DNA from 3 places in the Streptomyces sp. NPDC012827 genome. Region 3 is predicted to be linked to each of the others. Evidence: riboswitches for the same ligand, from Rfam matches in the RefSeq annotation. Region 3 holds a riboswitch; each other region holds the start of a gene.

Region 1 (9,457 bases), on a different contig from region 3:
ACCGCGCCCGCACCACCGAAGCGCTGCTGCGGCTCGGCGCACCGCCCACCGTCCTGCGCACGGCCGCCCTGATGCGGGCCGGTGTCCTCCTCGCGGTGTTCCTCCCGGTCACCTGGCTGGTCGGCACGCTGGCGGCGCTGCCCCTGACCGGCTGACAGCGGGGCCCCGTCGCCACGGGCCGCCCGTCGGGGGCCCATGGCGACGCCCCCACCCCCGTCCCGCCGCCCGGTCACCCGCGCGAGATCCACACCCCGGACGAGTTCGACGCCGCACTCGCCCGGCGCCCGCCCCGCCCGGTCAGGCCCCGCCGTCGGCGGGCTCGTCCAGGACCACCACGTCCTCCGCCCGGAAGGTCACACGGATCTCGGCGCCCTCGTCGGGCACGTCGCCCAGCGGGAACTCCGCCTCCAGAGGGGGCCCCTCGGCCGGGTGGAGCACGACGGACACGTGATGGCCGCGGAAGGTACGGGCGGCTACCCGGCAGGGCAGGCCCTCCCCCCGGCCGGCGACCCGCACGCCCGCCGGGCGGATCAGGAGGCTGCGGGCGCCCTGCGGCGAGCCGGCCGGGACCGGGACGCGACCCCACACGGTGCTCGCCTCCGTGCCGGACACCGCCGCGGGCACCACGTTGTCGAAGCCGAGGAAACGGGCCACGAACGCGGAGGCGGGCCGCTGCCACACCTCCACCGGCGCCCCCGACTGCGCGATCCGGCCCTCCCGCATGACCACGACCCGGTCGGCCAGCGCGAACGCCTCCCCCTGGTCATGGGTGACGGCCAGCACCGTCGTCCCCAGCCGCCCGAAGAGCTGCCGCAGCTCGACCACGAGCCGCTCCCGCAGCCCCCGGTCCAGCTGCCCGAGCGGCTCGTCCAGCATGAGGAGCCGGGGCCGGGGGGCCAGCGCCCGGGCCAGCGCCACCCGCTGCTGCTCGCCACCGGACAGGGAGGCGACCGCCCGCCGCTGCGCGCCCGGCAGCCCCACCAGGTCGAGCAGCTCCGCCACCCGCCCCTCCCGCTCGGCCCGGTCCACCCCCCGCATCCGCAGGCCGAACTCCACGTTCCCCGCCACGTCCCGCTGCGGGAACAGCTGGTGGTCCTGGAACATGAGCCCCACACCCCGCCGGTGCGGCGGCACGCCCGCCTGGTCGGCACCGCCCAGCAGCACCCGCCCCGCGTCCGGGTCCCGCAGCCCCGCCACCGCCCGCAGCAGCGTCGACTTGCCGCTGCCGCTGGGGCCCAGCACACAGACGATCTCGTGCTCGCCGACCACCAGGTCCACGCCGTCGAGCACGGCCCGCGCCCCGTACCGTACGGTCGCGCCGTCGAGTGTCAGCATCAGAACTCCCCGGTGGTCCGGTCGGTCCGCAGCCGTTCGAGCAGCAGCAGGGACACCGCGCACACCACCATCAGAATCGTCGACAGGGCCATCGCCTGCCCGTAGTTGAGCTCACCGGGCCGGCCCAGCAGCCGTGCCACCGCCACCGGCAGCGTCGGACTGTCCGGCCGGGCGATGAACACCGTCGCGCCGAACTCGCCCAGCGAGACGGCGAAGGCGAACCCGGACGCGACGAGCAGCGCCCGCCGCACCATCGGCAGGTCCACCTCCCGCCAGGCGCGCCACGGCGAGGCGCCGAGCACGGCCGCCGCCTCCCGCAGCCGCTCGTCCACCGCCCGCAGCACCGGCAGCATCGTCCGCACCACGAACGGCACCCCGACCAGGGCCTGCGCGAGCGGCACCAGGATCCAGCTGGCCCGCAGGTCGAACGGCGGCTCGTCGAGCGTGATGAGGAAGCCGAAACCGACGGTCACCGCCGACACCCCGAGCGGCAGCATCAGCAGCGCGTCGAAGCCGCGCACGAGACGCCCCGCCCGCCGGGTCAGCGCCGCCGCCGCGAGCCCGCCGATCAGCACCGCGATGCCGGTCGCCGCCACCGCGTACCGCAGCGAGTTCCCGATCGCCTCCAGCGGCGGCACCAGGAAGGTGCCGGTCGCGTCGAGCGAACCGAGCGCCCGGTAGTAACGCAGCCCGTACCCGTCGGGCCCGGCGAAGGACCGCTCCACGAGCACGCCCAGCGGCAGCAGGATCAGCAGCGCCACCGTCAGCAGCACCACGGCCAGCAGTGTCCACTGCCCGGCGCCGCGCGGCCGGCGGGCGGTCCGCTCCGCCGCCACCAGCCGCAGCGCGGTCTCCCGCCGGCGGACCGTCCAGGCGTGCACACCGAGGATCACGCCGACCGCCACGAACTGCGTCAGCGTCAGCACGGCGGCCGTCGGCAGGTCCAGCAGCCGGGCCGTCTGCCGGTAGATCTCCGCCTCCAGCGTCGTGTACGCGTCCCCGCCGAGGATCTGCACGACACCGAAGGAGGTGAAGGTGAACAGGAACACCATCAGCGCGGCCGCCGACACGGCCGGCACCAGCGCCGGCAGCGTCACCGTCCGCCAGGCCGTGAAGCGGGAGGCGCCGAGGACCCGGGCCGCCTCCTCCTGGCGCGGGTCGAGCTGGGCCCAGAGCCCGCCGACGGTCCGGACGACCACCGCGTAGTTGAAGAAGACATGGGCGAGGAGGATGGCCCACACACCGGTGTCGAGCCGCACCCCCCACAGCGTGTCCGTCAGCCCGCCCCGGCCGGCGACCGCGAGGAACGCCGTGCCGACGAGCACCGTCGGCAGCACGAAGGGCACCGTGACGACCGCCCGCAGCACGTTCTTGCCGGGGAAGTCGAAGCGGGCGAAGACGTACGCCCCCGGCAGCGCGAGCAGCAGCGTCAGCCCGGTGGAGGCCGCCGCCTGCCCCACGGTGAAACCGAGCACGTCCAGGATCTCCGGCCGGCTCAGCGTCTCGCCGATCCGGCCGAACCGCCACGTCCCGTCGGGCCGCAGCCCCCGGTCCACGATCGAGACGACCGGCCAGGCGAAGAAGACCGCGAAGAACGCGACCGGCAGGGCCATCAGGCCCAGCCGCGCCGCGCTCCCCCCGCGACCGCGCGTCACTTCAGGACGAGCGAGGACCACTGCCGGATCCACCCGTCACGCTTCTCGGCGATCTTCTCCGGCGCCATCGTCTCCGGCCGCTCGACCACCACGCCGTGCCGCGTGAACAGCTCCGGCAGGCTCGCGTCCTTCGCCACCGGGTTGACGAACATCTGCAGCGGCATGTCGTCCTGGAACTTCTTGGAGATCAGGAAGTCGATCAGCTTCTTGCCGCCCTCGGGGTTCTTCGCCCCGTTCAGCAGCCCCGCGAACTCGATCTGCCGGAAGCAGGTGCCGGTCGACACCCCCGTGGGGGCCTCCTTCGGCCGCGGCTCGCCGTAGAGGACCTCCACGGGCGGGCTGGAGGCGTACGAGACGACGAGCGGCCGATCGCCCTTGGCCTGCTTGCCGCCGGCCGAGCCGGAGAACTCCTGGTTGTAGGCGAGCTCCCAGCTGTCGACGGTCTTGACCCCGTTGGCCTTCAGCTTCTTCCAGTAGTCCTGCCAGCCCTCGTCGCCGTACGCGGCGACCGTGCCGAGCAGGAAACCGAGGCCCGGGGAGGACCGCTCCGGGTTCTCCACCACCAGCAGGTCCTTGTACTGCGGCTTCGCCAGGTCGTCGAAGGTCCGCGGCGGCGCCAGCTTCTTGTCCGCGAAGAACTTCTTGTCGTAGTTGACGCAGATGTCGCCGGAGTCGACGGGCGTGACCCGGTGCTCCTCGTCCGGCCGGTACGCGGCGGGCACCCGGTCCAGGCCCTTCGCCTCGTACGGCACGAAGATCCCGTTGTCGAGGGCGCGGGACAGCAGGGTGTTGTCGACGCCGAAGAAGACGTCACCCTGCGGCGAGCCCTTGGTGAGGATCTCCTTGTTCACGGCCTCGCCCGCGTCACCGGCCTTGAGGATCTTGACCGTGTAACCGGTCTCCTCGGTGAACGCGGCCAGCACCTCCTTGGAGGCGTTGAACGAGTCGTGGCTCACGAGCGTCACGGTCTTCGGCGCCGGCCCACCGCTCTTGCCCGCCGCGTCGCGGACGTCCTCGGTGGAGCAGGCGGCGAGACTCGTGACGCCCAGCGCCGCGACCAGCGCGACGGCGGCGTACTTCTTGGTGCTCACTGGATTCCTCCTGGGGGTGACCAGGAAGAGACGCGGCCCTGCCCGCGACCGGCGGACCGGACGCGGGCAGGGCGCAACAGCTCGAGTTAACGACCGAACTTCCTACCCAGAATGACCTGGGCGAGGTTCAGAGGGTCTGCGGTCTGACGGTCACCGCACTCTCAGCGCTGTGGCGCTCCCCTGTCGGAATATGCAGATGTGTTCGAGCACAGCGTACAAGGTCAGCGCTCGGACGCCGCGAGCTGTCCACAGGCGCCGTCGATCTCCTGGCCGCGGGTGTCCCGGACGGTCACCGGAACGCCGTGGGCGGCGATCGCCTCGACGAACGCCTTCTCGTCCTCGGGCCGGGACGCCGTCCACTTGGAGCCCGGGGTCGGGTTCAGCGGGATCAGGTTGACGTGCACCCTCTTGCCCTTCAGCAGCCGGCCCAGCAGGTCACCCCGCCACGCCTGGTCGTTGATGTCCCGGATGAGGGCGTACTCGATGGAGATCCGGCGCCCGGACTTCTCCGCGTACTCCCATGCCGCGTCGAGGACCTCCCGCACCTTCCACCGCGTGTTCACCGGTACGAGCGTGTCGCGCAGCTCGTCGTCCGGCGCGTGCAGCGAGACCGCCAGACGGCACTTGAAGCCCTCGTCGGCGAACCGCAGCATCGCCGGCACCAGGCCGACCGTGGACACGGTGATCCCGCGCTGCGACAGACCGAGGCCGTCCGGCTCCGGGTCGGTGAGCCGGCGGATCGCGCCGACGACCCGCTTGTAGTTCGCGAGCGGCTCGCCCATCCCCATGAACACGATGTTCGACAGCCGCGCCGGCCCGCCGGGGACCTCCCCGTCGCGCAGCGCCCGCATCCCGTCCACGATCTGGTGCACGATCTCCGCGGTCGACAGGTTCCGGTCGAGACCGGCCTGCCCGGTGGCGCAGAACGGACAGTTCATGCCGCAGCCGGCCTGGGAGGAGATGCACATCGTCACCCGGTCCGGGTAGCGCATGAGCACCGACTCCACGAGCGTGCCGTCGTGCAGCCGCCACAGCGTCTTACGGGTGGTGTCGTCGTCGCACGACACGTGCCGCACCACCGACATCAGGTCCGGCAGCAGCTCGGCCGCCAGCTTCTCCCGCGACGCGGCCGGGATGTCGGTCCACGCCGCGGGGTCGTGCGCGTACCGGGCGAAGTAGTGCGTCGACAGCTGCTTGGCACGGAACGGCTTCTCGCCGATCGCCGCGACCGCCTCCTTCCGCTCGGCGGGCGACAGGTCGGCGAGGTGCCGCGGCGGCTGCTTGGCTCCGCGCGGGGCGACGAAAGTGAGTTCTCCGGGAAGCGGACGGGCCACGTCGGGCGTCTCCTCAAAACGACGAGGTCCGCCCCCGCGGCGGCGGGTGGCACGGCGAGCACGGCGGCACGGCGCCGGAGCCGGGAGACCTCTGGATCACCCCCCGCAGCGGCGGGGGACTACGAAGGGCCCGCGACGCCACGCGCCACGAGCCCTTCCAGAGTACCCGCTGTCCGTCAACCCGTTCCGACGAACAGTCCGAGCAGCAGCCACACCACCGGTGCCGTCGGCAGCAGCGAGTCCAGCCGGTCCATGATCCCGCCGTGCCCCGGCAGCAGCGTGCCCATGTCCTTGATGCCGAGGTCCCGCTTGATCATCGACTCGCCGAGGTCACCGAGCGTCGCGCTCGCCGCCACCGCCAGGCCCAGCAGCAGCCCCTGCCACCAGGTGCCGCCGTCGATCAGGAACTCCATGCACAGCGCGCCCGCCGCCATCGCGAACGTCACCGCGCCGGCCAGCCCCTCACGGGTCTTGCCGGGGCTGATCCGCGGGGCCAGTTTGCGCTTGCCGAACCGCCAGCCGATCGCGTACGCCCCCGTGTCGCTGACGACCGTCAGCAGCAGGAACGTCAGCACCCGCCACGGCCCGTCGTCAGCCGTGAGCAGCAGCGCCACGAACGTCGCCAGGAACGGCACGTAGAACGCGGCGAAGACACCGGCCGTGACGTCCTTCAGATAGCCCTCGGGGGGCTCCGTCATCCGCCACACCAGCACCGCGAGGGCGGTCAGGGCCATCGCGACCCACGCGCCTTCCGGCCCGCGCACGAAACCGGCGACGACCATCGCCGCGCCGCCGACGGCGAGCGGCACCAGCGGCGCCTTGATCTCCTTGCGCTCCTGGAGACGGGAGGTGAGCTCCCAGAGCCCGACCACCACGGCGATCGCTATGACGCCGACGAACGCCGGCGGCCAGAAGAACAGCGAGGCGATGACGACGGCGCCGAGACCGACTCCGACCCCTATGGCCGCGCCCAGGTCCCGCCCCGCGCTCTTCTTCTGCCGCGGCTCCCCGGAGGGGGACGACGGAGGGGGGGTGGGGCTGGACATGGGCTCCTGCGGGTGCTCGTGCGGTCCCCCGTCACGGAACAGGGGACCGCCCGTGTGGGCGGCCCCCCGGCCGTGACCGTCCTGGAATCCGCCGGCGGGAACGTCGGGCACGATGGGCATGGGGCGAGTCTGCGACGCCTCCTGCCGATCGTGGGCGGGACCCGCCGGGGCAGGCCCCTGGTCGGGTCCGCCGAAGCCGGCACCGGCCGGCGACCCCCAGGAAGAGTCGTTCATCAGACCTCGAGCAGCTCGGCTTCCTTGTGCTTGAGCAGCTCGTCCACCTGCGCGACGTACTTCGCGGTGGTGTCGTCGAGCTCCTTCTCGGCGCGGCGGCCCTCGTCCTCGCCGACCTCGCCGTCCTTCACGAGCTTGTCGATGGTCTCCTTGGCCTTGCGGCGGACCGAGCGGATCGAGATCTTCGAGTCCTCGGCCTTGCCCTTGGCGACCTTGATGTACTCGCGGCGGCGCTCCTCGGTCAGCTCGGGGAACACCACCCGGATGATGTTGCCGTCGTTGCTCGGGTTGACGCCGAGGTCCGAGTCCCGGATCGCCTGCTCGATGTTGCGCAGCGCGCTCTTGTCGAACGGGGTCACCACGGCCATGCGCGGCTCCGGGACGGAGAACGACGCCAGCTGGTTGATGGGCGTGATGGCGCCGTAGTAGTCCGCCACGATCTTGTTGAACATCGCCGGGTGCGCACGGCCGGTGCGGATCGCGGCGAAGTCCTCCTTGGCGACCACGACGGCCTTCTCCATCTTCTCCTCGGCCTCGAGGAGGGTCTCTTCGATCACCAGTTGCTCCTGCGTGTCGTCGCGTTGTGTCCTGCACGGTGTACGACCGGCAGGGCTGTCGTCCAGCCCCTGGCGGGGCGGTTCCCGGTTCGGGTCAGGCCCGGGTGCCCTGGTCGCTCACGAGCGTGCCGATCTTCTCACCCTTCACCGCGCGCGCGATATTGCCCTCGGTGAGCAGTTCGAAGACGAGGATCGGGAGATTGTTGTCCCGGCACAGGGTGATGGCGGTGGCGTCGGCGACCTTCAGGTCGCGCGAGAGCACCTCGCCGTACTCCAGCGCGTCGAACTTGACCGCGTCGGGGTTGGTCTTGGGGTCGGAGTCGTAGACGCCGTCCACGCCGTTCTTGCCCATGAGCAGGGCCTCGGCGTCGATCTCCAGGGCACGCTGGGCGGCCGTGGTGTCCGTGGAGAAGTACGGCATGCCCATACCGGCGCCGAAGATGACGACGCGCCCCTTCTCCAGGTGGCGCACGGCGCGCAGCGGGATGTACGGCTCGGCGACCTGCCCCATGGTGATGGCGGTCTGGACGCGCGAGTCGATGCCCTCCTTCTCCAGGAAGTCCTGGAGGGCGAGGCAGTTCATCACGGTGCCGAGCATGCCCATGTAGTCGGACCGGGCCCGGTCCATGCCGCGCTGCTGGAGTTCGGCGCCGCGGAAGAAGTTTCCGCCGCCGATCACGATCGCGATCTCCGCGCCGTCGCGGACGACTGCCGCGATCTCGCGCGCGATGGCGTGCACGACGTCGGGGTCGACGCCCAGGCCGGTACCGCCGGAGAAGGCCTCCCCGGACAGCTTCAGCATGTAGCGGCCGGCCTTTTTGCCGTTGTTGTCGTCGCCCTGTACGGCGCCCTGATTCATGGAGATCTCCTCGTGCACATACGAAGAAGGCCATTGCCTGGGGTCCTCGTGGGTGTCCCGTGCGGCAATGGCCTCCTCGTCAGATCTGCGGTCGTCCTGCGCGGGCGCGGACGACTGCTTCAGACCCTACCGGGGTCCGGTGTCCGTCGCGTATGCGAACGGACTCAGATGCCGACCTTGATGCGCGAGAAGCGCTTCAGGGTGACACCGGCCTCGTCCAGGATCTGCTGGACGGTCTTCTTGTTGTCCAGGGCGTACGGCTGGCCGAGCAGCGTCGCGTCCTTGAAGAAGCCGTTGAGGCGACCCTCGACGATCTTGGGGAGCGCGGCCTCGGGCTTGCCCTCGGCGCGGGTGGTCTCCTCGGCGACGCGGCGCTCGGTCTCGACGACCTCGGCCGGGACGTCCTCCTTGGAGAGGTACTTCGGGGCGAACGCGGCGATGTGCTGGGCGACACCCTTGGCGACCGCGGCGTCCTCCTTGTCCAGCTCCACCAGGACACCGATCTGCGGCGGCAGGTCGGGCATGGTGCGGTGCATGTACGCGGAGACGTAACCGTCGGCGTACTGCGCGAAGCGGTCCAGGACGATCTTCTCGCCGAGGTTGGCGTTGGCCTCGTCCACGAACGCCTGGACGGTCTTGCCGGACTCGATCTCCGAGGCCAGCAGGGCGTCGATGTCGGCCGGGGAGGTCTTGGCGACGTGCTCGGCGAGCGCGTTGGCGACGGCCAGGAACTTCTCGCCCTTGGCGACGAAGTCCGTCTCGCACTTCAGCTCGACCAGGACACCGGAGGTGTTGTCGTCGGCGATGAGGGAGACCACGGCGCCGTTCTCGGCGGAGCGGCCCTCACGCTTGGCGACACCCTTCTGGCCCTTGATGCGCAGGGCCTCGACGGCCTTGTCGACGTCGCCGTCGGCCTCGTCCAGGGCCTTCTTGCAGTCCATCATGCCGGCGCCGGTGAGCTCGCGGAGCTTCTTGACGTCAGCGGCGGTGTAGTTCGCCATGAGTCTGTTTCTCTCTCGAAGTCTGAAAGATCGGGCGGGTCCACGGGTGGACGGCGGAGGCTTCGTGGGCCTCCGCCGTCCACCCGAAGGTCCTCAGGGACCTGAAGGGTCAGGCCTGCTCGGCGTCCGCGGCCGGAGCCTCGGTGGCCTCGGCCTCCGCGGCCGGAGCCTCGGCAGCCGGAGCCTCGGCGGCGGCCTCGGCCTCGGCCGGCTTCTCGGCGGCGGCCTCGTCGGCCTTCTTGTCGCCCTCGAGCAGGTCGCGCTCCCACTCGGCGAGCGGCTCGCCCGCGGCCTTCTCGCCCGGCTTCGAGTCGCCGGTCGCGGCGCCGGAGCGGGCGATGAGGC
Region 2 (9,457 bases), on a different contig from region 3:
CCCTGACGCACGAGGGCTATCTGCTCCGCGAGAAGGGCCTGTTCGTCCTGGGAGAGGCCGCCGGGCGGCTGGCCCGCGGCGGAGCTGTGCAGAATCGTCGCATCAAGATCGAGGACTCCCTCGCCCGCTGGCGGGACGAGATCGGCGCGCCGGTCTACTTCGCGCTCTACCGCGACGGCGAGATCGAACTCGTCTCCGTCGCCGACACGCCCTCCTCCCCCGCCGTGGAGGAGTGGGCCGATTTCCGCGAGACCGCGCACGCCCACGCGATCGGGCAGTGTCTGCTGAGCCAACTCGATCTGAAATCTCGTCAAGACCACCTCGATCGCCATCCGGTGGCTGCGATGACGCCGTATACGCTCTGTAACCGTCAAGCCCTTTTGGAGCGTTTGGCCGGTTTCGGGCGGATGGAACCCGTGGTGGAGCGGCAGGAATATGCGCTCGGCACGGTATGTGCCGCCTTCCCTGTCACCGTGGGCTCCACGGCGGCCGCACTGGCTGTCTCCGTACCGCTCCACCAGGAAGAACGACTACTCCCAGCCATCGAGCGGCTACGTACCGAGGTCGGAAAGCTGTTCAGCTCGCTCGCTTTCTCTATCAGTATCTGAAAAATCACTCCTTGTGATCCGGTAGCGCGTACAGCACGATTGCGTCAAGAGGGCCACGAGGGATCATTCCTGGCCGTTTCGGTCACAGCTTCAGCAGCTGTGTTCACACACTGCTCCACCGACTGCGGGGTACATGATGCGAGAGACGGTTCAGGCCGAGGTCCTGATGAGCTTCCTCGTCTCCGAGGAGCTCTCCTTCAAGATCCCGGTCGAACTGCGATATGAGACCCGGGATCCGTACGCGGTGCGCATGACCTTCCACCTCCCCGGGGACGCGCCGGTGACCTGGGCGTTCGGCAGGGAACTGCTGCTCGACGGGATCAACCGGCCCAGCGGGGACGGGGACGTGCACATCGCCCCCACCGAACCCGAAGGACTCTCCGACGTCTCCATCCGCCTCCAGGTCGGCAGTGACCGCGCGCTGTTCCGAGCCAGCGCGCCGCCGCTCGTCGCCTTCCTGGACCGGACGGACAAGCTGGTGCCGCTGGGGCAGGAATGCACCCTCGGTGACTTCGAGGACAACCTGGAGGCGGCCCTCGGCCGGATCCTGGCCGAGGAGAACGCCGGCTGACACACACGGAAGCCGGGAGACCGTACCTGTCGGGCGGTCACCGGTGCCTGTGGACGAACGACGGCCCCGGGACCCTGCGCCCCGGGGCCGTCGTCCACCCCGCCGCCGGGCACCCGCTCCCGGCGGCCCGGGAATGCCGTACCGAGCGGCCGGGGCCTACTTGGCCCGGCGCCGCCGCCCGCCCCGTACCGGCGCCGTCTTCCTGCCGCCGGCGCCCCCCGGGCGGTCGGCCGAGACGACCAGGGCCGCGAGCCCGGTGGTGACCGGCACGGAGGCGACCAGACCGATCGAACCGACCAGCGTCCGTACGATCTCCTCCGCCACCAGCTCGCTGTTGGCCACCGTGCCCACGCTGCTCTGCGCGATCGAGAACAGCAGGAGCAGCGGCAGGGCCGCACCGGCGTAGGCGAGGACGAGGGTGTTCACCACCGAGGCGATGTGGTCCCGGCCGATCCGGATGCCCGCCCGGTAGAGCGCGCGCGGGCCCATCCCGGGATCGGCCTGGTGCAGCTCCCAGACCGCCGAGGTCTGGGTGACCGTCACGTCGTCGAGCACGCCGAGCGAGCCGATGATGACGCCCGCCAGCAGCAGACCCGACATGTCGATGTTCGGGTAGAGGCCGTGGATCAGACCGGTGTTGTCGTCGGTGTTGCCGCTCAGCGAGGCCCAGCCGATGAACAGCGAACCGAGCAGGCCGATCAGCATCAGGGAGATCAGCGTGCCCAGCACCGCCACCGAGGTGCGGGCCGACAGGCCGTGGCACATGTACAGCGCGATGAGCATGATCGCGCTCGACCCGACCACCGCCACGACCAGCGGATTCGAGCCCTCCAGGATCGCCGGCAGGATGAAGAGGGTCAGCACCAGGAAGCTCACCGCGAGCGCGACCAGCGCCATCAGACCCCGCAGCCGCCCGACCACCACCACCGCCAGCGCGAAGATGCCGGCCAGCAGTGCCATGGGCATCTTCCGGTTCACGTCCGTCACCGAGTACTGCAGGTCCCGGGGTGCGTCCGGCGCGTACGCCACCACGACGCCCTGCCCTTGGTCCAGTTGGCGCGGGGCGTCCGGCTGCACGATCTCGACGAACCTGCGGCCCTTGTCCTTTCCGGTGGTGACCTCGACGGTCGCCTTCTCGCACTGTCCCTGCTGGGCGTTGACCGCCTCCCGGCCCTGTGGGGTGGAGGTGTCACCGGTCGGGGGCACCTGGGCGGCGTTCACGTCCTTGCAGTCGACCCGCTCGACCGAGACGACCGTGCCCTGCTCGGTCTGGCGGTCGAAACCCACGCCGGTCCGCTCGTGCGCCGGCGTGCCGCCCGGCCACAGCACCGCGAGGCCGACCACGACCGCCGTGGCGAAGGGGATCAGGACCGCCGCGATGACCCTGCGCAGGTGGCGCGAGACGGGCGCGGCGGGACCGTGGGCATGGCTGTGCCCGTGGCCGGAGCCGGACCCGTGCCCGGGTGCGTGAGCGGGGACGGGCGGGGGTGCGTGACCGTGGCCATGGCCGCCCGCACCGTGGCCGTGGTCGTGCGGATCGGGGGTCTGCTGCGAGGAAGTCACCGACCGATCATCGCAAGAACGTCGGGGGCCCACTGTTCAGCACGCCAGGGATGACGCTAGCGTGGTGGCACCTTTGCACACGCGGGAGCTCGGAGCACCGGGCTGAGAGGGCGCTGACGACACGCTGCGCCGACCGCCGAACCTGTTACCGGGTAATGCCGGCGTAGGGAGATTCGGTCTCATGACCATTCAGGATGCGCACACGCCTGCCTCCGGCGAGAACACCGCCGGGAACAACGCCTCGGGAGCGAACGCCTCCGAGCGGCGGACGCCGGGCTGGCACAAGGGGTACATCGAAGGCTCGCGCCCCGACCTGCGGGTGCCGGTCCGTCAGGTGCACCTCACCAACGGCAAGGACGTGACCCTGTACGACACGTCCGGTCCGTACACCGACCCCACCGTCGACACCGACGTGCGGAGGGGTCTTCCGCCGCTGCGCGAGAACTGGATCATCGCGCGCGGCGACACCGAGGAGTACGCGGGCCGTCCGGTCCGCCCCGAGGACGACGGCATCAAGCACACCTCGCCGCGCGGCGGCGGGCTGAAGAACCTCGACGCCGTCTTCCCCGGCCGCCCCCGCCTGCCGCGCCGCGGCCGGGAGGGCCGGGCGGTGACCCAGCTCGCGTACGCCCGCCGGGGGGAGATCACCCCGGAGATGGAGTACGTGGCGATCCGCGAGAACGTCTCCCCCGAGGTCGTACGGGAGGAGATCGCCGCAGGTCGCGCGGTGCTGCCGGCCAACGTCAACCACCCCGAGATCGAGCCGATGATCATCGGCAAGCGGTTCCTGGTGAAGGTCAACGCCAACATCGGCAACTCCGCCGTCACCTCCTCCATCGAGGAGGAGGTGGAGAAGATGACCTGGGCGACCAAGTGGGGTGCCGACACGGTCATGGACCTCTCCACCGGCCGCAACATCCACACCACTCGCGAGTGGGTGCTGCGCAATTCCCCCGTGCCCATCGGCACCGTGCCGCTCTACCAGGCCCTGGAGAAGGTCGACGGCAGGGCCGAGGAACTGACCTGGGAGATCTACAAGGACACGGTCATCGAGCAGGCCGAGCAGGGCGTCGACTACATGACGGTCCACGCCGGCGTGCTCCTGCCGTACGTGCCGCTGACCGCGCGCCGCAAGACCGGCATCGTCTCGCGCGGCGGCTCCATCATGGCGGCCTGGTGTCTCGCCCACCACAAGGAGAACTTCCTCTACACGAACTTCGAGGAGCTCTGCGAGATCCTCGCCGCCTACGACGTCACGTACTCCCTGGGCGACGGGCTGCGGCCCGGTTCGATCGCGGACGCCAACGACGAGGCGCAGTTCGCGGAGCTGCGCACGCTCGGCGAGCTGAACACGATCGCCAAGCGGCACAACGTGCAGACCATGATCGAGGGCCCCGGGCACGTCCCGATGCACAAGATCAAGGAGAACATCGACCTCCAGCAGGAGATCTGCGAGGAGGCGCCGTTCTACACGCTCGGCCCGCTCACCACGGACGTGGCGCCCGCCTACGACCACATCACCTCGGGCATCGGCGCGGCGATGATCGCCTGGTGGGGCACGGCGATGCTCTGCTACGTCACGCCCAAGGAGCACCTGGGCCTGCCCAACAAGGACGACGTGAAGACGGGCGTCATCACCTACAAGATCGCCGCGCACGCGGCGGACCTGGCGAAGGGGCACCCCGGGGCCCAGGAGTGGGACGACGCGCTCTCCGACGCGCGGTTCGAGTTCCGGTGGGAGGACCAGTTCAACCTGGCGCTCGACCCGGACACGGCCCGTGAGTTCCACGACGAGACGCTGCCCGCGGAGCCGGCGAAGACCGCGCACTTCTGCTCGATGTGCGGTCCGAAGTTCTGCTCGATGAAGATCTCCCAGGACATCCGCCGCGAGCACGGCGGCGACCTGAAGGCCGAGGAGATCCAGGCGGGCATGGCGGAGAAGTCGGCGGAGTTCGCGGCGAGCGGCAACAGGGTGTACCTGCCGCTGGCGGACTGACCTCCGCACGACGGGGGGACCGGTCGGCGGCTTCGGGGGGAGTCGTCGGCCGGTTCCGTTTCCGCTTTCTACGGGGCCTTCCCGTGGGTCGGGAGGCGTACGGCTCACGGGGTGGACGCGTCCGGGGCCGGGTCGGCGGGTGCCGTGGCGGCGAGGGCGGTGGTGAGGAAGGGGAGGATGCCGCGTTCCAGGAGGGCCCGGCGCCAGGCCTCGCGGGCCAGGGAGAGTTCGTCGGCCGGGGCGGGGTCGTCGCGGTCCGCCGCGGCCGGGTTGTTGCGGAGGGCCGTGACCAGGAGCCCGGCGCCCGCGCACAGCAGGCCCCCGGCGGCGATGGCGCCGAAGACGAGGCCGGCGGTCAGCAGCGTCCCGCCGAACACGACGGTCGGGGCCAGGGCGTGCAGCACCGCCCCGACCAGCAGGAAGATCGCGGCTGCCGAGCCGGCGAGGACGGGCACCATGACGGTGATGATGGCGGCCACGCCCGGGCCGGGGCCGTCGTGCGCGGAGGTGGGCGGCCGGGGTGCGGCGGGGGCCCGGCTCTGTTCCCGGACCCTGACGAAGTGCTCGTACTCGCTCGCCGCCGCGGCGGCGATCAGCGCTGTCGCGTTCAGCGCCATGGAGCGCAGCTGGGCGCTCGTCAGCCGGCTGCCGAGACCGTCGAGTTCCGGCCGTGTCCCGGCGGTGCGCAGTGCGTCGTCGAGGACCCGCTCGTACTCGGCGCGGTCCTCGGTCAGCAGGTGCGGAGCCACGTTCATGTGCATCCCCCGATGCTCCGTAGGCCCGAAGCGCCGCAGGCAGCGGCGGGTTGGGCGGAAACGGAGGAGAGCCTGCTTGCGGATGGTCCGATGGTATTGCGGGGACCGTGGGCGCTGACAGGGAGTTTCCGGAATTCGACTTTTCCGGGTGCGGAGGGTGACGCGTCAGGCGGGCAGGGGGAGTTGGACGACCAGCAGCTTTCCGGCCATGGTCACGCCACCGTCCATGGCGATCGCGAGACCGTCGGCGTACACGTGCGGACCGTCGACGACCGGGCCAGAGGAGTCCTCGCCGTCCTCCGCGCCGACCTGGCCGAGGAGGTACGGGATGGGGCTGTGGCCGTGGACGACGCGGTGGCCGCCGTAGGTGGAGAGGAGTTCCTGCACGGCCTGGGGTCCGCCGTCGTCGCGGAAGGCGAAGCGCTTGGTGAACTTGCGGAAGAGGTCCCAGACCTCGTCGGCGTCGTTCCGGTTGAGGATCTCGTGGACGGTGTCGTTGACGTCCTCGATCGTCTCGCCGTACTCCAGGTACGCGGTGGTGTCGGAGTGCAGCAGGAGGTGGTCGTCCTCCCGCACGACGGCGTCGAGCCGGGACATCCACTGGAGGTGGACGTCCTGGAGCCGGTCCATGTCGGTCTTCTGGCCGCCGTTGAGGAGCCAGGCGGCCTGGAAGGTGGCGGTGCCGGCACCGGAGTTGACCGGTGTGTCGCCGAACCGTTTGGCGCCGATGAGCAGCAGCTCGTGGTTGCCCATGAGGGCCTTGCAGTAGCCGCCGGCGGCGGCGGCCTCGGCGGAGAGCCGCATGACCAGGTCGATGACACCGATGCCGTCGGGGCCGCGGTCGGTGAAGTCGCCGAGGAACCAGAGGCGGGCGTTGCCCGCGGCCCAGCCGCCGTTCTCGTCGATGAGGCCCTGCGCGTACAGGGCGGCGACGAGTTCGTCGAGGTAGCCGTGGACGTCACCGACGACGTACAGCGGTCCGGGCCCTTCGCCGGTGGCGGCGCCCGGCGCGGGCGCGGGCGCGGGGGCCTGGGTGACGTGGACCTGGACGGTGTCGCCGCGGTTGATCACCGGGAGGTCGCGTTCGGTCGGGGTGTAGCCCTCGGGTGCCTGGCCCTCGGGAAAGGCGTTGCCCGGGTGCCCGGTGGCGACGGTGACGATGGAGGAGGAACCGGCCGGGTCCGGGTACGCGGCGGCGGGCACCCGGCCGAGGTGCAGGGTCGGATCGGCGGGCTGCGGCGCGGTGGGCATCGGCGCGTGGGCATCGGGCGCGGTCGGCTGCGGCGTCGCCGGCTGGGGCGCGTGCGGCTGCGACGGGACGGGCCGCGGTGCCGGGGCGGCCTGCGGATCCGCCTGCCGCGGGGCGGCGGTGTGCGCCGGTGCCGTGGGCGGCAGGGGCGGGGCGGAGGCCGGGGGAGCAGCGGGGGCGGGTGGAGCCGTCGGCGGTACGGGGGGTGCCGGCGGGGGCGACGCGGCCGGGGGCTGGTCGCCCGTCGGCGGTTCGGTGGCGTGGCCCTGAACGGGCACGCGGGCGTACGGCGGTACGCGGAAGTCACGCAATGTCGCCGTGCGCACCACGGGCTCCTGCCCGGCCCCCTGAGTCATCGACCCCTCCACCACCGTCGCGATGCCCTGCACATCGCGGACCGGCCTGGTCGGGGTGGTCCGCGGTGTCGTCCGCCCATCATAGGAATGAGGGTCCTCCTGTGTGACGCACCAGGGGTGGTGAATCCGGGTCCACTCCGGGTTCACCGGTTGTTTCGCCCGAATTGAGAAGGTCCGGTCCAGGGTTCAACCCGGTGAGGCGTCCGGTTTGGCCGTCACCGCCCACGGGCAGGGGCGGGACGGTGATCCTCGGCCGGTCCCTCGCGAGTCCTTGCGGCTCCTTACGGCTCCTTCTGGCCAGGACCGGCGTGTTCCGGTCCTCGGCCGGTGGTCAGTCCTTGGAGGGTGAGCGCGGCGGGCTGACCGTCGTGCGGGGCGGGCGCCGCTGCGAGGAGGTGCGGACGATGAGTTCGGTCGGTATCACCTGCTCGACCGGACCGTCGGTCTCGACCCCCTCGATGGCGTCGATGAGGAGCTGGACCACGGCGGTACCGATGCGGCGCGGCTTGAGGGACAGGGTCGTGATGGGCGGCTCGGTGGTGGCGTAGACCGTCGACTCGCTGCAGCAGACGAGCAGCAGGTCGTCGGGGACACGCAGTCCGTAGCGGCGCGCGGCCGCGAGGAGGTCGGTGCCGTTCGGGTCGAAGAGGCCGTAGACGGCGTCGGGCCGGTCCGGGCGGGCGAGCAGCCGATCGGCCGCGACGGCGCCCGCGCACGGATCGTGCGCCGGATAGGCCTCGTAGACGGGGTCCTGGCCGACTCGTTCGCACCAGTTGAGGTACGCGGTGGTCGACAGGCGGGTGTAGGTGTCGGTGGTGGTGCCGGTGAGGAGGCCGATGCGGCGGGCGCCGGCGGCGGCGAGATGGTCGAGCAGGTCGAGGACGGCGGCTTCGTGGTCGTTGTCGACCCAGGCGGTGACCGGAAGGGTGCCGGCGGGGCGTCCGTCGGAGACGACGGGCAGGCCCTGGCGGACCAGTTCGGTCACGACCGGGTCGTGGTCGGAGGGGTCGATGACGACGGTGCCGTCGAGGGCGACGTTCGACCAGACGTCATGGCGGGAGGTGGCGGGGAGGATGACCAGGGCGTAGCCCCTGGCGAGCGCGGCCGAGGTCGCGGCTCTGGCCATCTCCGCGAAGTACGCGAATTCGGTGAAGGTGAAAGGTTCATCCCCGTACGTGGTCACGGTCAGGCCGAGGAGCCCCGACTTGCCGGTACGGAGGGTGCGGGCCGCCGCGGATGGGCGGTAGCCCAGCCGGTCTGCGACCTCGCGGACGTGGCGGCGGGTGGCGTCCGGGAGTCGGCCCTTGCCGTTGAGCGCGTCGGAGACAGTCGTGATGGAGACCCCGGCGGCGGCGGCCACGTCCCGGATGCCTGCTCGGCCCTGCCGGCTTCCCCGGGTCTGTGCCCGGCTCACCTGGTGCTTCCCTGCTGCTGTCATGGCGAGCCGATAGTAGGGCGACCGGGGGTGGTCGGGACGGCCGCATATGCGCCTCTTTACAGTCACGTTTCTGCTTGATCGATTTTACGAATCACCTTGCAAATAAAGGCATTTGGGGATTCCTTTCTGCACTGAGTGGGGTCGGGGTGGTGTGGGCCTGGCGTGCGGCGGGCGCGGCCAAGTGGTCGCAACTCACCTCTTCGGGGGACGCGCGCCACGGCGCTCGCCACCGGCGCGCGCCACCCGGCTGCGCGCCCCCAGGGGTTTTCGCCCGTCCGCTCCCTCCCCCGGCCGGGCCTTCCCTCGCGGCAGGGCCGGGCCGGCCGCCGCCCCATCCGGTGGGGCCGGCCGCCCCCGGGCCCGTCCGTGCGGGCGGTCCTCCGCCCCGTCCCGTACGGCCCGTCACGGGTCCCGTTTCCCCAGCGTGTCCCTCCTGTTGTCCACAGGCCATTCGCAGCGGCGGCGAATCCTCATAAGGTGAGGAGTATTGGTGGTACGGACGGTCGAGGAGGCCACACTGTGAGCGAGACCAGCGGGACGAGCACCGGCAGCCCGAAGCTGCGCGCCGAGCTGGACGGCATCCCCACCTACAAGCCGGGCAAGCCGGCCGCCGCCGGTGGGCCGGTGGCCTTCAAGCTCTCCTCCAACGAGAACCCCTACCCGCCGCTGCCGGGGGTCATGGAGAGCGTGGTGGGCGCCGCCGCGACCTTCAACCGCTACCCGGACATGGCCTGCACGGCGCTGACGCAGGAGCTCGCCGACCGCTTCGGCGTGCCGGTGTCGCACATCGCCACCGGCACCGGCTCGGTCGGCATCGCCCAGTCGCTGATCCAGTCGACCGCGGGCCCGGGCGACGAGGTGATCTACGCCTGGCGCTCCTTCGAGGCCTACCCGATCATCACGCGGATCAGCGGGGCGACC
Region 3 (9,457 bases):
GGTACGGGGCGTGGACCCAGGCCGATGTCGCCGTGGCCTCGCACTCCGCGCGGAACCGTTCGTCCTGGGCCGGGTTGCCCGGCGGGGTGGCCCAGCCGCGCGGGTTGGCGACGAAGACCTGGACGGCCTCGGCGCCGAGTTCGCGGGCGTAGCCCAGTCCGACCGTGGCGAGACCGCCGGCCACGGGCACATGGCCGCCGACGGGGTTGCGCATGAGTTCTCAGAGTCCCTTGATCGTGATCGTGACGGTGGAGCCCTCGGCGGCCTCCGAGCCGCCCTCCACCGACTGGCGGGCGACCGTGTCGCCCAGGAAGGGGAAGGACTTCTCGACCTTCACCTCGAAGCCCGCGTCCTCCAGGGCCGTCCGGGCGTCGGCGGTCGACTCCCCGGTGACGTCCGGGACCTCCACCATCCGGGGGCCCTGGGAGACGGTGAGCGTGATCGTGTCCCCCTCGGCGGCCCGGCTGCCCTCGGCGAGCGACTGGGCGGCGACCGCCCCCGCGTCCTCGGCCGAGTGCACCCGCTCCGGGTCGACCCGCACCGTCAGACCCGCCTCCTGGAGGGCGGCGGTGGCGTCCGGGACGCTCTCGCCGACGACGTCCGGCACCTCGACCGGGGTGCCCTTGCTGACCACCAGGGCCACGGCCGAGTCCGGGGCGCGCTCGGTGCCCGGCTCCGGGTCCGTACGGAGCACGGCCCCCTTCGCGACGGACTCGCTGAACGCGGTGGTGATGACCCCCGGCGCCAGGCCCTCCTTCGCCAGCAGCCGCTTCGCCTCCGCGAGCGGCTTGTTCCTGAGGTTGGGGACCTTCACGACCCGCGGGCCGCGCGAGAGCGTGAGGGTGACCGTGCCGTTGCCGCGGACGCGCTCGCCGGGCGCCGGGTCGGCGGCCATGACGGTGCCGCGCTCGTACACGTCGCTGAACGCGCGCTGCGTCGTGCCGACCTCCAGACCGGCCTCGGCGAGACGTTTCGCCGCCGCCTCCTCGGTCTGGCCGAGGACGGCCGGGACCCGCGTGAACTGGCCCGAGTTGATGTACCAGACCCCGGCGCCGAGACCGAGGACGAGCAGCAGCGCCGCCACGATCATCAGCGGGCCCCGGGGCGGCCGTCGGCGCGCGGCGGGCGCCGCCACCGGCTCCGGCGCGGGCTCCGGCACGGCCAGCCGGCTGGTGTGCCGCACCGGCTGCGGGTCCGGCGCGGCCGGTACGGCCCGGGGGATCACGCTGGTGCGGTCCTCGGCGGTGTCCCGGTCCTCCGCGCGGGCCCGTGGCGGCGCGGTGTCCAGCTGCTCCTCCGTGAGCGCCGCCCGGGCCTGGAGGACGAGGGCCAGCAGCGCGACGGCGTCGTGCGGCCGGACCTCGGGGTTGCGGGCGGTCGCCGCGGCGACCAGCTCGTCCAGCTCCAGGGCGAGACCGGGCACGTCGGCCGAGGGCGCGGGCACGTCGGTGTGCAGATGCCGGTAGAGCACCTGGGCGGGCGTGTCACCGGAGTGCGGCCTGCCGCCCGTGAGCATCTCGTACAGGACGACGCCGCAGGCGTACACGTCGGCGCGGGTGTCGGCCGTGCCGTGCTCGATCTGTTCCGGTGCCAGGTACGAGACGGTGCCGAGGACCGAACCGGTGGTGGCCGTCGCCGTCCCCACGGCCCTGACCAGACCGAAGTCGGCCACCTTCACCCGGCCGTCGTCCCCTATCAGGACGTTCTCCGGCTTCATGTCCCGGTGCACGAACCCGGCCCGGTGCGCGGCGCCGAGCGCGGCGAGCACCGGCTCCAGGATGTCGAGCGCCGCGCGGGGCCGCAGCGCGCCGCGCTCCCGGAGCACGTCCCGGAGCGTGCAGCCCTCGACGTACTCCATGGCCAGGTAGACGTAGGCGTCCTCGGCGCCCTGGTCGAAGACCCCGACGACGTTGGGGTGCGCGAGCCGGGCGACGGACTTCGCCTCGCGGATGAAACGCTCGACGAAGGCGGCGTCCGCCGCGAGCGAGGGGTGCATCACCTTGAGCGCGAGGACGCGGTCGAGGCGGGTGTCGACGGCCCGGTAGACCGTGGCCATCCCGCCGACGGCGATGCGCGCGTCGACGCGGTAGCGGCCGTCGAGCAGCCGCCCGACGAGGGGGTCCTGGAGGGTCGTGTCCACGGCGTCGAGTCTACGAGCCGCCCGGCGGCCCCCCGCCCGGGTCCCGCCCCACTGCGACGCACCTGTGACGCACCCCGCACCCCGCACCCGGCCCCGGGCTCAGAACGCCGGGCGCTCCGGGTCCAGGTGGGCGCGGCCCTCGTGGGGGGAGGAGGCCTCCGCGAAGTGGCGGCGGGGGATGCGGCCGGCGCGGCGGGCGAGGCGGCCCGCCTCGACCGCGTGCCGCATCGCCGCCGCCATCAGCACCGGCTCCTGCGCCCGCGTCACCGCCGACGCCAGCATCACCGCCTCGCAGCCCAGCTCCATCGCGAGCGCCGCGTCCGACGCCGTACCGGCCCCCGCGTCGAGGATCACCGGCACCCCCGCCCGCTCCACGATGAGCTCGAAGTTGTGCGGGTTGCGGATGCCGAGCCCCGAACCGATCGGGGAACCGAGCGGCATGATCGCCGCGCACCCCACGTCCTCCAGCTTCCGCGCGAGAACGGGGTCGTCGTTGGTGTACGGCAGCACGGTGAAGCCCTCGTCCACGAGGGTCTCCGCCGCGTCGAGGAGCTCCACCGTGTCCGGCAGCAGCGTCCGCTCGTCCGCCACCACCTCCAGCTTGATCCAGTCGGTGCCGAGCGCCTCCCGGGCGAGCCGGGCGGTCAGGACGGCCTCGCCCGCCGTGAAGCAGCCCGCCGTGTTGGGCAGGACCCGGACGCCGAGCCGCTCCAGGACGGAGAGGACCGAGCCGCGCACCGTCGGGTCCAGGCGCCGCATGGCGACGGTGGTCAGCTCCGTACCGCTCGCGACGAGGGAGCGCTCCAGGACGTCCAGGCTGGGCGCGCCGCCCGTCCCCATGATGAGACGGGAGGAGAACTCCGTACCGCCGAGGACGAACACGTCGTCGGACATCGCGCTCAGCCCCCCTGCACCGCGGTGAGGACCTCGACCCGGTCGCCGTCACCGAGCAGCGTCGCCGCCCACTCGCCGCGCGGCACGACCGTCTCGTTGACGGCCGCGGCCACCCCGGTGGGCGCCGTGGTCAGGGTGGCGACGAGGGCGTCGAGGGAGACGGGGCCGTCCAGGACCCGGGCCTCTCCGTTCACGGACACGTTCATACGGGCTGCTCCTGTCGTACGGGAGGGGCGGAGGAGAAACGGAGGGGGGAGAAGGGGCGCGCCTCGTCGGGGAGGACGCCCGTGGCGAGGACCTCCGCCATGACGTCGCCGGTGACGGGGGTGAGCAGCACCCCGTTGCGGTAGTGGCCGGTGGCCAGGTGGAGGCCGGGCAGGGCGCTCGGGCCAAGCATCGGCGCGTTGTCGGGCGAGCCGGGGCGCAGCCCGGCGAGGGTCTCGGTGAGCGGCAGCTCGGTCAGTCCGGGGACGAGTTCATGCGCGTCCCGCAGCAGCTCGTACACCCCGCCCGCCGTGACGGTGGTGTCCCAGCCGAGCTCCTCGCTGGTGGCGCCCACGACCAGCTCGCCGTCGGCGCGGGGGACGAGGTAGACGTGGCTGCCCCGGACCACGGCCCGCACGGTCCGGGAGAGGAAGGGGGCGTACGCGGGCGGCACCCGCAGCCGCAGCACCTGCCCCTTCACGGGGCGCACCGGCGGCAGCACCTCCTCCGGCACGCCGGCGAGCCGCCCGCTCAGACTGCCCGCGGCCAGCACGACCTGACCGGCGCTCAGCTCCCCGCCGCCCTCCAGGAGGACCCCGGTCGCCCGGTCCCGTACCACCACCAGCCGCTCCGCGCGGGCGCGGTGGAGGACCACCCCGGCCCGCTCGCAGGCGACGACGAGCGCGGCGGCGAGCCGGCGCGGGTCGACCTGGTGGTCGCCGTCGACCCGCAGGCCGCCGCGCACGCCCGGCGCCAGCATCGGTTCGAGGCGCCGGCACTCCCGTCCGCTCAGCCACGCGGACGCCAGTCCGCAGCGGGTCTGGAGGGCGTGCAGTTCCCGCAGGTGGGCGCGGTCGTCGGCGTCGAGCGCGACGGCGAGCGTGCCGCAGGCGCGGTAGCCGACACCGTGGCCGGCGGCCTCCTCCAGCTCGGCGACGAACGCGGGATAGCGCGCCGCGGAGGCGAGGTTCAGCCCCAGCAGGGTCTCCTCGCCGTAGTGCAGTTCGGTGACGGCGGCGAGCATCCCGGCCGCGACCCGGGCGGCCCCGCCGCCGGGCTCCGGGTCGACGACCGCGGCGCGCAGCCCGCGCCGCGCCGCCCGCCAGGCCGTGACCAGGCCGATGATGCCGCCCCCGACCACGAGGACATCGGAAGAACGCATGGGCGTCCAGCCCCTCCCTTCGCCGGCATGACCCGGATCAGGTTCGTACGGTCGGAGGCCGGCCAGCCTCCCTCTCAGCCCGGTGCGTCCGGGCTCCCGCGAGTGCTTCACGTCGGTGGCCAGACTAACCCCCGCCCCCCGGGGCCGGTACAGCCCGTCCCCGGGACCGGTACGCCCCTGAAGGCTGACGTGTCGTCAGCTGCGTATGGTGGTCCGGTGAGCGAGCACCAGCAGACCCCGAGGCACGTCGTGATCGCCGGAGCCGGGATGGCGGGCGTGCAGACCGCCGTCGCCCTGCGCGAGCAGGGCTTCACCGGCGCGGTGACCCTGATCGGAGCCGAACCCCACCAGCCCTACGACCGTCCCCCGCTCTCCAAGGCGGTCCTCCTGGGCAAGGCCGAGGGCTCCGCCTTCGACATCGACTTCGCCGACCTGGACATCGACCTCCGGCTCGGCCTGGAGGCCGTCGCCCTGCGCCCCGGCGACCGCGAGATCGACACCGGCGCCGGGCCCGTCCCGTACGACGCCCTGGTGCTCGCCACCGGCGCCCACCCGGTCCCCCTGCCGGGCGCCGAGGGCGTCCCCGGCGTCCATCTGCTCCGCACCCTGGACGACGCCCTGCGCCTCGCCCCCGTCCTCGAACGGCGGAAGACCGTCGTGGTCGTCGGCGCCGGCTGGATCGGCGCCGAGTTCGCCACCGCCGCCCGGGAGGCGGGCTGCGCCGTCACCGTCGTCGAGGCCGCCGAACGGCCGCTCGGCGACGCCCTGCCCGCCGAGGTCACCGCCTTCATGGCCGGCTGGTACGCCGAGCGCGGCGCCGACCTCCTCACCCACGCGCGCGTGGCGACCGTCCGTCCCGGCGCCGTCGTCCTGGACGACGGCCGGGAACTCGCCGCCGACGCGGTCGTCGTCGGCATCGGAGCCCGCCCCGCCACCGGCTGGCTCGCCGGCTCCGGCATCGCCCTCGACCCGGACGGCGCCGTGACCGCCGACGACCGGCTGCGCACCTCCCTGCCCGACGTGTACGCCGTCGGTGACTGCGCCTCCTTCCCCTCCGCCCGCTACGGCGCCCGGCTCCTCGTCCACCACTGGGACAACGCCCTCCAGGGCCCGCGCACGGTCGCCGCCGACATCCTGGGCGCGCTGCCGGAGCCGTACGACCCGGTGCCGTACTTCTGGTCCGAGCAGTTCGGCCGGTTCGTCCAGTACGCGGGACGCCACGCGGACGCCGACGGAACGGTGTGGCGCGGGGACCCCTCCTCGGAGGCCTGGAGCGTGCTGTGGCTGCGCGGAGGGGTGCCCGTCGCCCTGCTGGCCGTGGGCCGGCCCCGCGACCTGGCCCAGGGCCGCAAGCTCATCGAGACCGCCACGCCCGTCGACCCGGAGCGCGCCGCCGACCCGGCCGTCCCCCTGAAGGCGGCCGTCCGGTAGGGCCCGACTACCGGCTGTCGGTCCGGGATGGCACGCTTGTCCCGTGACCGAGATTGACGAAAAGATCGATGCTCTCGTCCCCGCGTGGCTCTACCTCCCCGACATCGCGGAGATGCTGGACGTCGAGGTGACGCGTGTCCGGCAGCTGGTCAAGGACGGCCAGCTCATCGCCGTACGCCGCGGGGAGAACAACGCCCTGCAGGTGCCGGCCGCCTTCATCCAGGGCGACAAGGTCGTCAAGGGCCTCGCCGGCACCCTGACGCTGCTGCGGGACGACGGCTTCAACGACGAGGAAATGCTGGAGTGGCTGTTCACTCCGGACCCGAGCCTGCCGGGCACGCCCGCGCAGGCGCTCGCCGAGAACCGCGGCACGGAGGTGAAGCGCCGCGCCCAGGCGCTCGCTGTCTGACCCGCCGGAACGGCGCGCCCCGCGCGGGGCGGCGCTGACGCGACCGATGACACCCCGCCCCGCCGAGGGGCGGGGTGTCGTGCCTTGCGCGCCGTGCCCCCGGTCCCGCGCCCGTCGCCGGGGCCCCGCCGGGTCCCGCCCCCGGGCATCCGGCCTCCGCCTGCCCGTGCCCCCTCCCGCACCGGCCCCCCACCGGCCTCCGGTCGTGCCCCCACCCGCTACCGTGGCGGCCGCGCGGCTCGACAACAGCGACAGATCCAGCAGCGGGCGCGGCGGTGGGCCATCGGTCGGCGTCGTGCCGGCACCACCCGATGGGGGGACCCAGCCATGCCCACACCCCGTGAGCGACTCGCCGACGCCCGGCTCTACCTGTGTACCGACGCGCGCAAGCGGCAGGGCGACCTGCCCGAGTTCCTCGACGCCGTGCTCTCCTCCGGCGTCGACGTCGTGCAGCTGCGCGACAAGGGCATGGAGGCCGCCGAGGAGCTGGAGCACCTCGCCGTCCTCGCCGACGCCTGCCGGCGCCACGGCACGCTCCTGGCCGTGAACGACCGGGCCGACGTGGCCCACGCGATCGGCTCCGACGTCCTCCACCTCGGCCAGGGCGACCTCCCCGTGCCCGCCGCCCGCGCGATCCTCGGCGACGAGGTGCTCATCGGCCGTTCCTGCCACGCCGAGACCGAGGTGGCCGCGGCCGCCGCCGAGCCCGGCGTGGACTACTTCTGCACCGGCCCCTGCTGGCCCACGCCCACCAAGCCCGGCCGGTACGCGCCGGGCCTCGGGCTCGTCCGGTACGCGGCGGGCCTCGCCCAGGACCGCCCCTGGTTCGCCATCGGCGGCATCGACGCCGCCAACCTGGACGAGGTCCTGGACGCCGGCGCGCGCCGGATCGTCGTCGTCCGGGCGATCACGGAGGCCGACGACCCGGCCGCCGCGACCGCCGCCCTCGCCCGGCGCGTCCGCGAGCGGACCGCCGCGGCGGCGTAGCGCCCGGGAGCGGGGGCCGGGCGAGGGACGGAACCCGGGCCCCGCCCGGCCCCCGCTTTTCGCTGTCCGAAAAGCTGTCCATCTTTCGGACGACCGGTACGCCGCTTCCCGGACCGCGTCTAACCTGCCCGTATGGCCCTTGGAACCGCTTCCGTCCGCTCGGACCGCGCCCGCACGGTCCGCGAGATCCTCGCCTCCGGCAGCACGTCGTACTCGTTCGAGTTCTACGCGCCCCGGACCGAGAAGGGCGAACAGGTCCTCTGGAACGCCATGCGCCGCGTCGAGGCGGTCGGCCCGAGCTTCGTCTCCGTCACCTACGGCGCAGGCGGCACCACCCGGGGCGGCACCGTCAAGGCCACCCAGAAGATCGCCTCCGACACCACGCTCACCCCCGTCGCCCACCTCACCGCCGTCGACCACTCCGTCGCGGAACTGCGCAACATCCTCGGCCAGTACGCCGACGCCGGCATCCGCAACATGCTGGCGCTGCGCGGCGACCCCGCCGGCGACCCGCTGGGGGAGTGGGTCGAGCACCCCGAGGGCGTCCGCTACGCCGCCGACCTGGTCCGGCTCATCAAGGAGTCCGGCGACTTCTGCGTGGGCGTCGCCGCCTTCCCGGAGATGCACCCGCGCTCCACCGACTGGGACACGGACATCCGGCACTTCGTGGACAAGTGCCGCGCCGGCGCGGACTACGCCATCACCCAGATGTTCTTCGACCCGGAGAGGTATCTGCGGCTCCGCGACCGCGTCGCCAAGGCCGGCTGCGACACCCCGATCATCCCCGAGGTCATGCCCGTCGTGAACGTGAAGACCCTGGGCCGGCTGCCCGAGTTGAGCAACGCCGCCTTCCCCGCGGACGTGAAAGAGCGGATCCTCGCGGTCAAGGACGATCCCGCCGCTGTACGCTCCATCGGTATCGAGTTCGCGACGGAGTTCTGCGCGCGGCTGCTCTCCGAGGGTGTCCCCGGACTGCACTTCATCACGCTGAACAGCTCCACCGCGACGCTCGAGATCTACGAGAATCTCGGACTGCACCAGCAGTCGTGACCGGTCGTACCCGCCCCGACCCGCGGCGGTGACCGTGGAGAGGGGCGGCGGGGCATGGGGTGGACGGTCCTCTACATCGCGTTCGGTGTGGTGGCGCTCTGGCTGCTGGGCGAGGTGCTCCTCCAGTACAAGGCGCGACTGCGCTGGCGTCTCCTCGCCTTCGCCGGCTTCCTCGGCGTGGTCGTGGGCGTGCTGCTGCCCTCGGTCCCCGTCATCGTCCTCGGCGCCCTCGCGTTCGCCGTCGGACAGACCTACGTCACGCTCTCCTTCCGGCGCGGCTTCTCCACCGGCTGGGCGATCGGCGGCAACCCCGGCGCGAGCCGCCGCCGCAGGTCCGGCGGGTCCGGGCGACGCGGGGCGACCCTGGAGGTGACCGAACTCTCGTACGACGGCGAGGGTGAGGGCGCGGACGGGACCGGCACCCCGGAGGCGGCGGGGACCGCGCGGGGCGGCGAGCCGGAGGTCACCGCGGTGTACGAGCCCCTGCCGATCCCCGACGAGACGGGGCAGTACGCCGTCTACGCGCCCGCCGGCGGCGGCGCCCACGGCGACACGGGGGCGTACGACCCGACGGCGGCCTACGGAGCGCCGGGCCAGGACGGGCTGCCGGGCCACGGCGGCTACGACGGTTTCCCCGCCGAGTACCCCGCGCAGCCCGCCTACGACTACGGCACCGGTGACGGTCAGCAGCAGTACGCCGCCTACTCCGACCCGTACATCGGCCCGGGCACGGACGCCCAGCAGTACGCCCCGTACTACGGCGACCCCTACGCGCCGTCCTCCGCCTACGACACGCCGCCCGGCGGCGTGTGGGTCCCCCAGCAGCGCGACACCGAGCCCGAGCCGCCGCAGCCGCACACCCCGGAGGCGTACGGCTACGAGCAGCAGCTCCCCGACGACCGGTCCCCGTACCGCTACTGAGCCGGCACCCGGGCGGCCGCGGCGGGCCGCCCGGTCACCGCGAGCCGCGGAAGTCCACGCCCTCCACGACGAGGCCCGCGACCAGCGCGCCGGACATGCCCGCGTGGGCGAGCCCGCCCCCCGGGTGCGACCAGCCGCCCGCCAGGTACAGGCCCGGCAGCGGGGACGGGTTCGCGGCCGGCAGCAGCCGCCCCCCGGCGCCCGCCAGCGCCGGGCCCGGCACCTCGGCGCAGCCGGTGTCCCGCCGTACGTCCTCCGG

The links. Region 3 has a riboswitch for thiamine pyrophosphate ahead of thiO (glycine oxidase ThiO). Riboswitches for the same ligand answer to the same signal wherever they lie in the genome.
Region 1: linked by a shared signal. The riboswitch ahead of ACFY60_RS00400 (thiamine ABC transporter substrate binding subunit) and the one ahead of thiO (glycine oxidase ThiO) in region 3 are both predicted to bind thiamine pyrophosphate.
Region 2: linked by a shared signal. The riboswitch ahead of thiC (phosphomethylpyrimidine synthase ThiC) and the one ahead of thiO (glycine oxidase ThiO) in region 3 are both predicted to bind thiamine pyrophosphate.

The regions. Positions count from the first base shown of each region.
Region 1 is NZ_JBIBBY010000001.1:94,200-103,656, forward strand. It holds gene ACFY60_RS00385 (hypothetical protein) at 1-155, shown strand, start outside; gene ACFY60_RS00390 (ABC transporter ATP-binding protein) at 298-1,335, opposite strand; gene ACFY60_RS00395 (ABC transporter permease) at 1,335-2,948, opposite strand; gene ACFY60_RS00400 (thiamine ABC transporter substrate binding subunit) at 2,987-4,081, opposite strand; TPP riboswitch at 4,163-4,273, opposite strand; gene rlmN (23S rRNA (adenine(2503)-C(2))-methyltransferase RlmN) at 4,303-5,415, opposite strand; gene ACFY60_RS00410 (phosphatidate cytidylyltransferase) at 5,592-6,695, opposite strand; gene frr (ribosome recycling factor) at 6,695-7,252, opposite strand; gene pyrH (UMP kinase) at 7,347-8,111, opposite strand; gene tsf (translation elongation factor Ts) at 8,276-9,112, opposite strand; gene rpsB (30S ribosomal protein S2) at 9,222-9,457, opposite strand, start outside.
Region 2 is NZ_JBIBBY010000002.1:173,300-182,756, reverse strand. It holds gene ACFY60_RS04210 (IclR family transcriptional regulator) at 1-608, shown strand, start outside; gene ACFY60_RS04205 (SsgA family sporulation/cell division regulator) at 745-1,179, shown strand; gene ACFY60_RS04200 (YibE/F family protein) at 1,336-2,742, opposite strand; TPP riboswitch at 2,814-2,929, shown strand; gene thiC (phosphomethylpyrimidine synthase ThiC) at 2,924-4,738, shown strand; gene ACFY60_RS04190 (hypothetical protein) at 4,843-5,499, opposite strand; gene ACFY60_RS04185 (metallophosphoesterase) at 5,659-7,098, opposite strand; gene ACFY60_RS04180 (LacI family DNA-binding transcriptional regulator) at 7,430-8,536, opposite strand; gene hisC (histidinol-phosphate transaminase) at 9,056-9,457, shown strand, end outside.
Region 3 is NZ_JBIBBY010000005.1:172,483-181,939, forward strand. It holds gene ACFY60_RS13110 (deoxyribonuclease IV) at 1-214, opposite strand, end outside; gene pknB (Stk1 family PASTA domain-containing Ser/Thr kinase) at 221-2,140, opposite strand; gene ACFY60_RS13120 (thiazole synthase) at 2,240-3,034, opposite strand; gene thiS (sulfur carrier protein ThiS) at 3,040-3,240, opposite strand; gene thiO (glycine oxidase ThiO) at 3,237-4,400, opposite strand; TPP riboswitch at 4,398-4,510, opposite strand; gene ACFY60_RS13135 (NAD(P)/FAD-dependent oxidoreductase) at 4,617-5,831, shown strand; gene ACFY60_RS13140 (Rv2175c family DNA-binding protein) at 5,875-6,240, shown strand; gene thiE (thiamine phosphate synthase) at 6,568-7,227, shown strand; gene metF (methylenetetrahydrofolate reductase [NAD(P)H]) at 7,360-8,277, shown strand; gene ACFY60_RS13155 (hypothetical protein) at 8,332-9,198, shown strand; gene ACFY60_RS13160 (phytoene desaturase family protein) at 9,233-9,457, opposite strand, start outside.